One region of the Metabacillus flavus genome, then DNA from elsewhere that is predicted to be linked to it. Evidence: riboswitches for the same ligand, from Rfam matches in the RefSeq annotation. Region 1 holds a riboswitch; each other region holds the start of a gene.
The links. Region 1 has a riboswitch for cyclic di-GMP ahead of J9317_RS18415 (swarming motility protein SwrAA). Riboswitches for the same ligand answer to the same signal wherever they lie in the genome.

Region 1 (3,277 bases):
CCGGAACGCTTTACTTTAATGAATTTAAAGGCCAGGCTGACCTTGAGCTAATGAATCTTCTTGATTATGATGCGATGACATTTGGTAATCACGAATTTGATCTTGGAACAGCTGTGCTTTCCGATTTTGTTAAAAAAGCAAAGTTTCCATTCGTTAGCGCAAATGTTGATTTCTCTAAAGATGCCAATATGAAAGCTTATGCCGGATCTGACGTTTCAGCTGAACCGAAGGATGGCCAATCCTACAGTGCCATTGTGAAAAATATTGATGGAGAAAGAGTGGGGATTTTCGGGCTGACAACAGCTGAGACATCCACCATTTCAAGCCCTGGTAAAGACGTTGTATTTGAAGATTACATTGCTGAAGCAAAAGAAGCGGTTAAGCAGCTTGAAGCACAAGGCATCAACAAAATTGTTGCGTTAACACATATCGGCTACCAGGATGGCGGCGGAGATAACGATGTAACTCTCGCAAAAGAAGTAGAAGGAATTGACGTAATCGTAGGAGGTCATTCTCATACCATGCTGAGTGCACCGGTTATGGACAACACAGGTGCTGAGCCAACGGTTATTGTTCAGACTGGTGAGTTAAGCAAAAACCTTGGTGTTCTTGATGTGGAATTTGACACGAAGGGAAAAGTAATTAAGCAAGCTGGCAAACTGATTGATATCGATCAAAAGTCAGGAGATCAATACGTGATTAAAGAAGATCAGGAAGCGGCTTCCATCCTTAACACGAAGTACAGACCGGCTATTGATAAGGTTAAAAACGAAGTGGTTGGAAAATCAGAAGTGGCTCTTAATGGAGTTCGTGCAGATGTCCGCACGAAGGAAACAAACCTTGGAAATCTGATTGCAGATGGGATGCTTGCAAGAGCCAAAACAATCAACCCTAAAACCGTAATTGCTGTTCAAAACGGCGGTGGAATTCGCGAGTCCATTGACGTTGGAGACGTAACAATGGGTGAAATCCTAACGGTTATGCCATTCGGAAACTCCCTTGCGATTATGAACCTTAAAGGGGACGAAATTAAGGCAGCTCTTGAACATAGTGTTGAACTGGCTCCAAAAGAGGCGGGAGCATTTCTTCACGTAGCAGGAATGAAGTTCACTTATGACAGCTCGAAACCTGCTGGACAGCGGGTCGTAAATATAGAAGTGAAAGAAGATGGCACCAATTATACAGATTTAGATCCCGCAAAAATGTACTCAGTGGCTACCAACGCATTTACTGCTGCTGGTGGAGATAATTACTCTATGTTCAAAAAGGCTTACGATGAAGGCCGGGTCAGCGAACCGGGTTATACAGACTGGGAGACGTTTAGTCAGTATTTAAAGGCTAATCCTGGTATTAAGCCTGCTGTTGAAGGACGTATAATCGATCAAAATGCAGGAAAATAATTAAGGCTAGCTTCAAAAACCTCTGCGAAAACATTTCAGCAGGGGTTTTTCTCTGTTATGAAGGATAATTAAAGAAGATTATAGATAATCTTCCATAATAATAGTATAATAGTCACTATTGATTTAAAATCAAAATATACCAGTATAAAGGCAAACTTGCTGAAAAGCAGGGACGCAAAGCCATGAGTCTAAGGCATGATGATGCTAAGATTGTCAGGCCGCCGTTGGGGATAGTGCTTACGCTAAAGTTATATAACTTAGATAGTTTAAGCTTATGCGGCTCAGGTTTAATAATGGAGGATACATAGCAATGAGTAATGAGGTAAGCCCGTTTGATCAGCGTATGAATAGTAAGCAGCTGAGGAGCTATTCAATTCGGAGGGAACTTGATTCGCTTATGACAAAGAATCAAATATTCAAGAGCAGAAAAGCAGAGAATGCAGTCACTTTGTTTATACAATTCTGTGTAAATTACACGAATTTTGCAAGTTTTTCAGAAATCACCAGTAACACGCTTGAAGACTATATCCAGCATCATATCGGCAGGTCGAATAAGTCGAGAGAATATGATTCATTTAAACGGCTTAAAAATGATGTAATGCTCCTTGAGCAGTTAATTTTAAATGAAAAAGACCAATACCAAAAGGTGGATTTCTCCCTAATGAATACGAATCTGTGGTCTTTTGAAACGACCATGGAGTATTACATACCCAGAAAAAGTAATTTTTTCCTTCAATAATTAAAAACATAAAAATTATTAACAATTGAGGAAAAAATTATGATACAATTAGGACGAAAGTATCGAATGATATTTTGTATGCCACATACATAGACGCAGAATAAACAGAGATTCAACACAACATACGTCTTCGCATTTAGATTCTTTCAATTAAACTTGTTTCCCCTTTCAAATTTCCATAAAGCGGGAGCCCCTCATGCTGTTCTTGACATCAGTGTGAGGGGTTTTTTTATGCTGCATCTTTACAAAACTTTAAAGTCTCAGAAGTGAAAAATTTACCTGAATTTGATAATTTTAAAAGTATACATTTTCTCCCGATGTTTTTAATACGTTTTTCCAAATTCCTAAGACATAAATCCTAACGTTTGGTAGAATATACATATTAGAGAAATAATCGGATTTTCTGGGAGGGAAATTGGATTAAAGAAAGGTTTTGGAGGATATTATTGTGAAGTTACTTCGTATGTCATTATCTGCCTTGCTCCTCATTTCAGTGCTCGCATTCCCCGCATCTGCCACGGAAGGACCGTATGAGAATATTGGTCCGCAAGTTCAATATGTAAATGTAATTAGAGGTGAAGCCGGACAGGATCAGTATGGACGTCCGCTTTATTACGCACTGCTGCAGGGTGAGCCTGCTAAGCTTGTGGTTATGGATTTGCAGACGAAGCAAGTTGTTGATATGGAGACCCTGACAGAGGCTACTGCGGCCTGGTCAATTGAGGTGGGTCCGGATCGTCAGGTCTGGCTGGGATCTACTCCGAACAAAAATCTTTACCGTTATAATCCTGATACAAAAGAGCTATCAGATTTAGGTAAGGAACCTTCAGCATCCAATACAACCATTTGGGACTTAACGTATGATTCAAAGCAAAATCGTGTGCTTGGTGTAACATCATATGGCGGAACGGTCTTTACATACAGTGATGACAAGGGTTTTGACAGCCTCGGTGTTGTGATGAATGGACGCAAGTACGCAAGAAGTGTTGAATATGATGAAGACAATAACATATTATATGTGGGCCTCGGTTCTCCGGCAGCTCTCATTAAGTGGAACCTGAATACAAACGAAAAAACGGACATCCTGCCTGAAGAATATAAATCTGCCGCCTCTGTTTATGATTTGGACCTAGCCGGC
Region 2 (3,277 bases), 1.1 Mb from region 1:
TTTTTATACTCGTTTTTTCGGGATGAACGCCAAGGTAATGGATGAGGACGATATACCAGCATGTGAAATGCAGATTCTACATATCGAACGGGGGACAAAGAATGGGGAGCAGCAGGAACAAGAAGAAGGGACGCATATTTCGGACATCGGTATTTTCTTTGACCGTTCTAATTGTTTCAGCTATTTCGGCATCGCCCGTTCAAGCTTATTTTAGCAAAAAAGGAGCTCAGGAAATTGGGTTTCAAATGGGGTCATGGTGGGATGGAAGCAAACTGGGTTTTGAAGAAGGAGGCCCGGAAAAGCCTCTCACTGCTTGCAGTTCAGTGAATCTTCCTTTTTCAATTCGTAATACCGGATTCGGCATGATCGGACCTACAGGCTATCGCATTTATAAAGATGATAAGGTAATAGCAGAAGGGACACTTGGTCAAATAGGGGCGAATCAGACGGGGCATCTTTCCATTCAAACGGACGAACCTGGCACCTATTATGCAGAAGCGGATCAGCGGCCGGGGTATGAAGGAAACGAAAAAGAGACGATTCGGACTGCAAGTTCAAGCATTGCGGTGTCAGAATGCCCGCCTCCAAAAAAAGAGAATAAAAAGAGACCGGATAAAGAAGAGGAACAGCCGAAAAACAAGGAAGAACATATAAAGAATACCGAAAAGGATCTGAAAGTAAAGGATCGGGTTAAAGAAGAAAAGTCCAAAGATGCTAACATACCAGAGGAGGAGCCTGAGAAGGAAAAAGCTCTTGAAGAACCGGCAGGCACTCAAGGAGAACCCGAATGAAACTGATAAGCAGAGGATTTACAATTTTACTGTTTTTCGTTTTAATTGGACTTGCTTTAGCCGTTTTTTCATCGAAGGCATCCGGTGGAGAGCCGCAGGTTTTCGGATATCAATTAAAAACGGTCCTCTCAGGATCGATGGAGCCGGGTATTCAAACCGGCTCAGTGATAGCCGTGAAAACGGGCGGGGATATGACGAGATTTGAAACGGGCGATGTCATTACATTCTGGATGGATGAATATGACCTGGCGACACATAGAATCACTCAAAAAGTGATGAGCGGAGGACAGGCTGTATACCGGACTAAGGGTGATAACAACAAGTCCGAGGATTCAGCACCGGTTCAATCGGATAACGTGGTCGCTCAATATACAGGATTTACGGTGCCGTATGCAGGTTACGTGAGCAATTTTGCCCGGACGAAAGAGGGCGGTGCTCTGACGGCGATTGTACCGGGTCTGATCTTAATCATTTATTCTATTTTGACAATATGGCAAGCCATTCTTAAAATTGAAGAACGGCATATTCAAAAAAATAAACGGCCGGGACATGAGTCCTGACCGTTTATTTTTTTGGCTGATCCATTCGCCATTTATTAAATTCCAGAAATTCTCGAAATTGATCTTTTGTAACACCTGACTGCATTGCTTCTTTCACAAGTGATGTCCAGTCTTGATCAAGCTGATTTGCATAAGCATCTTCTGTATTGCCATTTAAAAGCGTATTAACGGAAATGCCAAGCACGGATGAAACCTTTTCCAAAAATTGAACCGATGGATTCGATTGAAGATTCCGTTCGATCGAACTTAGGTAGGATTTTGCAACGCCTGCCCTGTCTGCTAGTTCAGATAAAGAAAGATTTTTTTCCTTGCGGTATTTGCGTATGCGTTCACCAATCATGACATCACCTTCCCTCAGATATTATAGCATATAACGAAGGGAATATTTCGGTAAATCGAACAAAATCGACAAAATTTTTTCGACATGTAGGTCAATTGCTGCATTCATCCTGCTTAGATTGTAGGAAATGCCGAATGTCTTCTTTGCTTATCCCCATTTCAAGTGCAGCCAGGATCAATTCCTTCCACTCCAAATCCATTTCTTCTTTAACCATTACATTCTCCATCCCATTTCCTCCTAAAATACGTATGTATTTCAGGCAATCCGGCGATCATCATTGCCCAAAGAGGACAACCTTAGACCCGTGACTTTGCGTCCCTGCTTTTCAGCAGGTTTGCCTTTATCTGACCGAACAGCTTTTCCCCGCTAAAGGTGATTCTATAGTCTCTATTCACCTCTAAAACCTTTGTACCACGATTATAGAATGGAAAAATAAAAAATGGTGCTGAATTGTGTCGAAATGGAAAAATATATTAAAATTTTTGATTTTTCTGCCGATATAATTAGAAAATAGTTCTCTGATTTAGGTAAAAAATACCCCCGTTATTAACAGAAATATGGATATTAGGCTCGTAAAGCTCTCTCAGCGCTTCCTTCTCCAGCTCGTAAACCTCCGGCTTTTCTTCCATGTCTTCGTAGAAGTGCTGTAAAAGCATCAGGTCAGCGTTCCATCTCTGCCTTGCTTCTTCTGCCCATGTGTGGTCATCCTCGGCTACCTTGTTTTCGATGTGCTGGCGGATTCTCATCATCCCGCTTTTGGGCAGAATCAGCGGGGAAAGAGTAAAACAGAAATCAGGGATCTTCGGCGTTAATTGAAGATGGTTTAGACGGTCCTGAAAGTTTTCAACCATCGTTCCGCTTATTAGATGGAGGCCAATGGAATAGACGAAATCTTTTTTCATATCACATTGATAGGAAACGGTCATATTCATGCATAGCCAAGGGTGGAGGGGCTTCTGTCCGCTTCCTGCATTTGGTCTTTCATACATGCGGGCAAAAGAGCCGAGCTTGCGGGCGGACTGGAAAATCTGATGCAATCTCGGAGAGCCTAAATGAACAAATTCCGTTTTCTCTTCGTTTAATACCCCGTCTTTATCCGTTAAAAGATTAAGTTTCATTGGATTTGGCTCTCCGCCTGTTTTCTCAAGATAATGCCAGTAAAAGGGCCGGTTCATAAGTTCCTTATCCATATCAATCGTCAGCTGTATGGCCAGCGCCCCGGTTGTTTTTTCAGTAATCTCACATTGATTGGCTTCAAAGAATCTTTCCAGTAAGTTATGGATTTCTTTTTGATTCATTCGTCACCCTCCTAAATAATATCTCCGGCCGCTTTTTTTCCTTCTGTTTCATGCTGTGCAAAATCAAGAATCGAAGTAAGGTTTTCCATTTTGATTTTCATTTCTCCATCAGATGCTGAGTGGAATAAGATATCCTGAAGATGTTCTTCAAAGTTCGTAATTTCCATCCTCGTTAAAATTTCATCAAGCTGCCCAATTACTTTTTCAAACAGATTGATTTTTTCATACAGGAGCTTCAAAATATGCTCTTCTACCGTATTTCTCGTCGACATATTGTAAATGTGAACA
Region 3 (3,277 bases), 710 kb from region 1:
TCTTTTTTCTGCTGCTGGATAAGATTCAATAAACGATCATGCAGAACATTTGTAATGGTTGCTGCATAATGGACCGCCTCCATATCCGGATGGTTAAGTCCTTTCTTAATGATCTTTTCCTGATTGACTGTATTCTCGTTCGACATACGCAGCAGGAGATTCTTCATCATCCAGGTATTTTCCGCGCTGTGGCTCGTCATGTTCAGCAATTCCCGGTCCTGCCTCAGCGTTTCTCTCAAACTCTCAAAATTGTACACCTTATTATGAATGTAGCTAGAATATTCCTCCATGAAAGTGCCGTCCTGTTGTCTCATGTATACCAAGAGCAAAAACCAGCCATATGCGAAACCAGCAACGGGAACCGCGATTGAAAGAAGAATCCATAACGCAAGAAGACCGTACTGATTTTGTTCCATTTTTTTGGCATAGAAAAATCTGGACAGCAGATAGGCTGCCGTTATTCCTAAAAGAGACCCTGCAGCAAAAATCCATATCATCTTAACGAATCCACCTCTTTTTCCAGAGCTCTCTGAAGTCTCGCTTTCACTGCCGTTTCGTTTACAGGTTCTACACCCGGCAGGAGCACATAAAGAATTTCCGTCTCTTCATCCCAGCCTGCTGTATCAAGCTCCCTCAGCTGGTTTTTCATCAAGAGATCGATTTCATCCAGTGAAAGTCCGGCTGTATTCAGTTCAAAAATGACAAACGGCTGACCAATCTTTTCTGCCCTTTCAAGCTCTGCATTGAATCGTTTAAAAAACGAGGCAAGCTTAAAGATTCCCGTACCGGGATATCTTTCATGGTGATTCTGCTCCCGCTCATATTTGTAGGCAAAGCCAAGCCTTGTCCCCATCCACTTTAAGCACCAGTCAAGCCACTGAATCTGCTGAGATGTGCACGACTTTAAATCAATTCCATCCACTGCGAGTAAGTATCTCATCTCCCCATAAATAAAAACCGGTCCTGCCAGCGCGGGGGATGCAGGATCATCTTCTGGAGACCTGAACAGCACATGAGAAGTTTCCTGCATCACTTTGTTAAAGAGAGATGGCATTTCCGCCATCCAATAATTCGATTTCAGCTTTCCATCTCTGTTTGTATTTATTTTGGAACGTATTGAATCCCCGTGATTGGAAATAAGGTATAAAACAAGCTGGCTGCCTTTGAATTTTTGGTTGACAATGCGCACCATTTCATTAAAAATTGTGTCTGAATCCGTAAAATGAAGCGCAGTAATCATTTCATACATTTCTGCATACTGATCCTCTGATTCTAAAAATCTTTTTCTATAACTCTCATTTACAGATAATGCTTCGTCTAATGTTTCTTCCAGAAGTTTTTTATCCTCAGAAATTTCTTCATATAAATATGATATATCAGAATATCTTTCTTTATGAGATTTACTTGATAGTCCAGTAAAAAGCAGCAGGAAAAAGAATAGCATCATCGCTAGCATATGATTTAAGTCTGTCAGATAAAGATATAGATCGCCACCGCTTTGATATTCGTAAGCAAGCGAGGTTAAAAAGGCGATAAAAAAAGGAATCAGACCAAAATATAAGCCATACCTCATAGAAATAAGGACAATTGCAACAGACCAAAGCACCTCATTCAGCACAGGGAGACTGTCCGTAAAGAGGAAAACCAGGATGATGCTTAAAATGGATAGTCCAATCGCTTCAGTTAATTTTAGAATAGTATTAGATTGTCTGTAGATCATTCGAATCACTGCCTTTTATAAAAAATAGGTTGAGTTCAGAAAAATAGGCTGATATGATTAGGACAAAAGGTGATGGGCAAACTTGCTGAAAAGCAAGGACGCAAAGGCATGGGTCGTCGACTTCTACATGGAAGTACCGATCGCCAGCCTGCGAAGCTACCATCCCTCGTTAAAAAACGGAGGGATTACAAATGAATAACGTAATCAGATTTTTTGTATTGGCTTTTTTTGCTGTATCTAGTATTATTTCTTTATCTCCCGCTGCTTCTGCTTTAACGACTTCTTTTCCCGCTGCTTCTGTCCAAAATGTTTCTGCTGCAAATGGAGTGTTTGATGACGTGAAAACCTACAAAATTTTCTACGATGCTCCCACCCCGGCTATTATCAATAAGATGAAGGCTTATGACCTTGTCATAATAGAGCCTCTTCTTTACACCAAAACCCAAATCGAAACGATTAAGGCAAATGGTACGAAAGTATTCGGCTACATCAACTCGATGGAAGCTGATAATTGGAATACCGCATTTTTGCAAAAACTTCAGCCTGCAGATTACTATCAGCAATCCAGTCAGAAATATTATATTCAGCAATGGGATTCCTACTTGATGAATATGTCTTCCCCGCACTTCAGACAATTGCTGCTTTCTGAAATTGAAGCCCAAGTTTACAGTAAAAATATGGATGGCGTCTTTTTCGACACCGTTGGAAATATAGATGATTATTTCAGCGGAAATCCGGACGAGCTTGCCAAACAGCGCGCAGGTCTCGAGGAATTGCTTAAAAGTGTAAAAAACACATACCCTTCTCTTGGAATTATTCAGAATTGGGGCATGGAAACTCTCAAAACAACAAGTGCAAAATATGTAGATGCAATTATGTGGGAGAATTTCAACCACAATGTTGTCTCTAAAGATGCTTGGTCTAAAAATCAGATGAGCGATTTAAAAGCCATTCAGAAGGAAACTGGACTTAAAGTTCTTACTGTTTCTTTTGAACAGCACTCTAAGAGTGAATGGTATTCCCTTCAGCAGGGATTTCTCCATTATAAGGCAACTAAAGACTTTAATAGATGGTAATTATTATATTAGCCTAAAATACCCGGTATTTTTCGACAATAACTAGTTCTCCATTCTTAATAGACTCTAATCTACTTTAATTGACTTACATTATTTGTAGCACAGCCGTAAGATGCTGACAATATTCGAATAGGCTCAGTAAAACCAGACTTGCCTCAAATGCGAGTCTGGTTTTTTATAAGGTCCTACCACCCGATATAATTCATTGTACCCATTTCTATCGACTTAGTCTATTTAGAATATTTAAAATTCAGGTAAAAAGGTAACTTATTTCGCAATAAATATTCTTCCTAACCTATTACCCTTTAATTTAGGTAAACATGCGGAATACAAAAAAGAGGCTGCGGACTATTTTCCGCAGTCTCTTTCGCCATTTATTTTATAGGCTTTTTCCAGAATCCGATGATAAGAGCTGTTACAGCTGCTCCGATAAGGATGGCGAGAATATACAATAACGGATTGCCATCTACAACTGGAATAA

Region 2: linked by a shared signal. The riboswitch ahead of J9317_RS12660 (anti-repressor SinI family protein) and the one ahead of J9317_RS18415 (swarming motility protein SwrAA) in region 1 are both predicted to bind cyclic di-GMP.
Region 3: linked by a shared signal. The riboswitch ahead of J9317_RS14810 (glycoside hydrolase family 191 protein) and the one ahead of J9317_RS18415 (swarming motility protein SwrAA) in region 1 are both predicted to bind cyclic di-GMP.

Annotation. Positions count from the first base shown of each region.
Region 1 covers NZ_JAGVRK010000001.1:3,603,294-3,606,570, reverse strand. The annotation lists gene J9317_RS18420 (5'-nucleotidase C-terminal domain-containing protein) at 1-1,400, shown strand, start outside; cyclic di-GMP riboswitch class I at 1,540-1,626, shown strand; gene J9317_RS18415 (swarming motility protein SwrAA) at 1,711-2,139, shown strand; gene J9317_RS18410 (ligand-binding sensor domain-containing protein) at 2,588-3,277, shown strand, end outside.
Region 2 covers NZ_JAGVRK010000001.1:2,464,477-2,467,753, reverse strand. The annotation lists gene J9317_RS12680 (hypothetical protein) at 1-214, shown strand, start outside; gene J9317_RS12675 (hypothetical protein) at 246-791, shown strand; gene sipW (signal peptidase I SipW) at 788-1,351, shown strand; gene J9317_RS12665 (helix-turn-helix domain-containing protein) at 1,356-1,691, opposite strand; gene J9317_RS12660 (anti-repressor SinI family protein) at 1,783-1,917, opposite strand; cyclic di-GMP riboswitch class I at 1,947-2,040, opposite strand; gene J9317_RS12655 (YqhG family protein) at 2,195-2,989, opposite strand; gene J9317_RS12650 (DEAD/DEAH box helicase) at 3,001-3,277, opposite strand, start outside.
Region 3 covers NZ_JAGVRK010000001.1:2,898,243-2,901,519, forward strand. The annotation lists gene J9317_RS14800 (tetratricopeptide repeat protein) at 1-497, opposite strand, end outside; gene J9317_RS14805 (hypothetical protein) at 494-1,720, opposite strand; cyclic di-GMP riboswitch class I at 1,786-1,876, shown strand; gene J9317_RS14810 (glycoside hydrolase family 191 protein) at 1,912-2,796, shown strand; gene J9317_RS14815 (PTS fructose transporter subunit IIABC) at 3,171-3,277, opposite strand, start outside.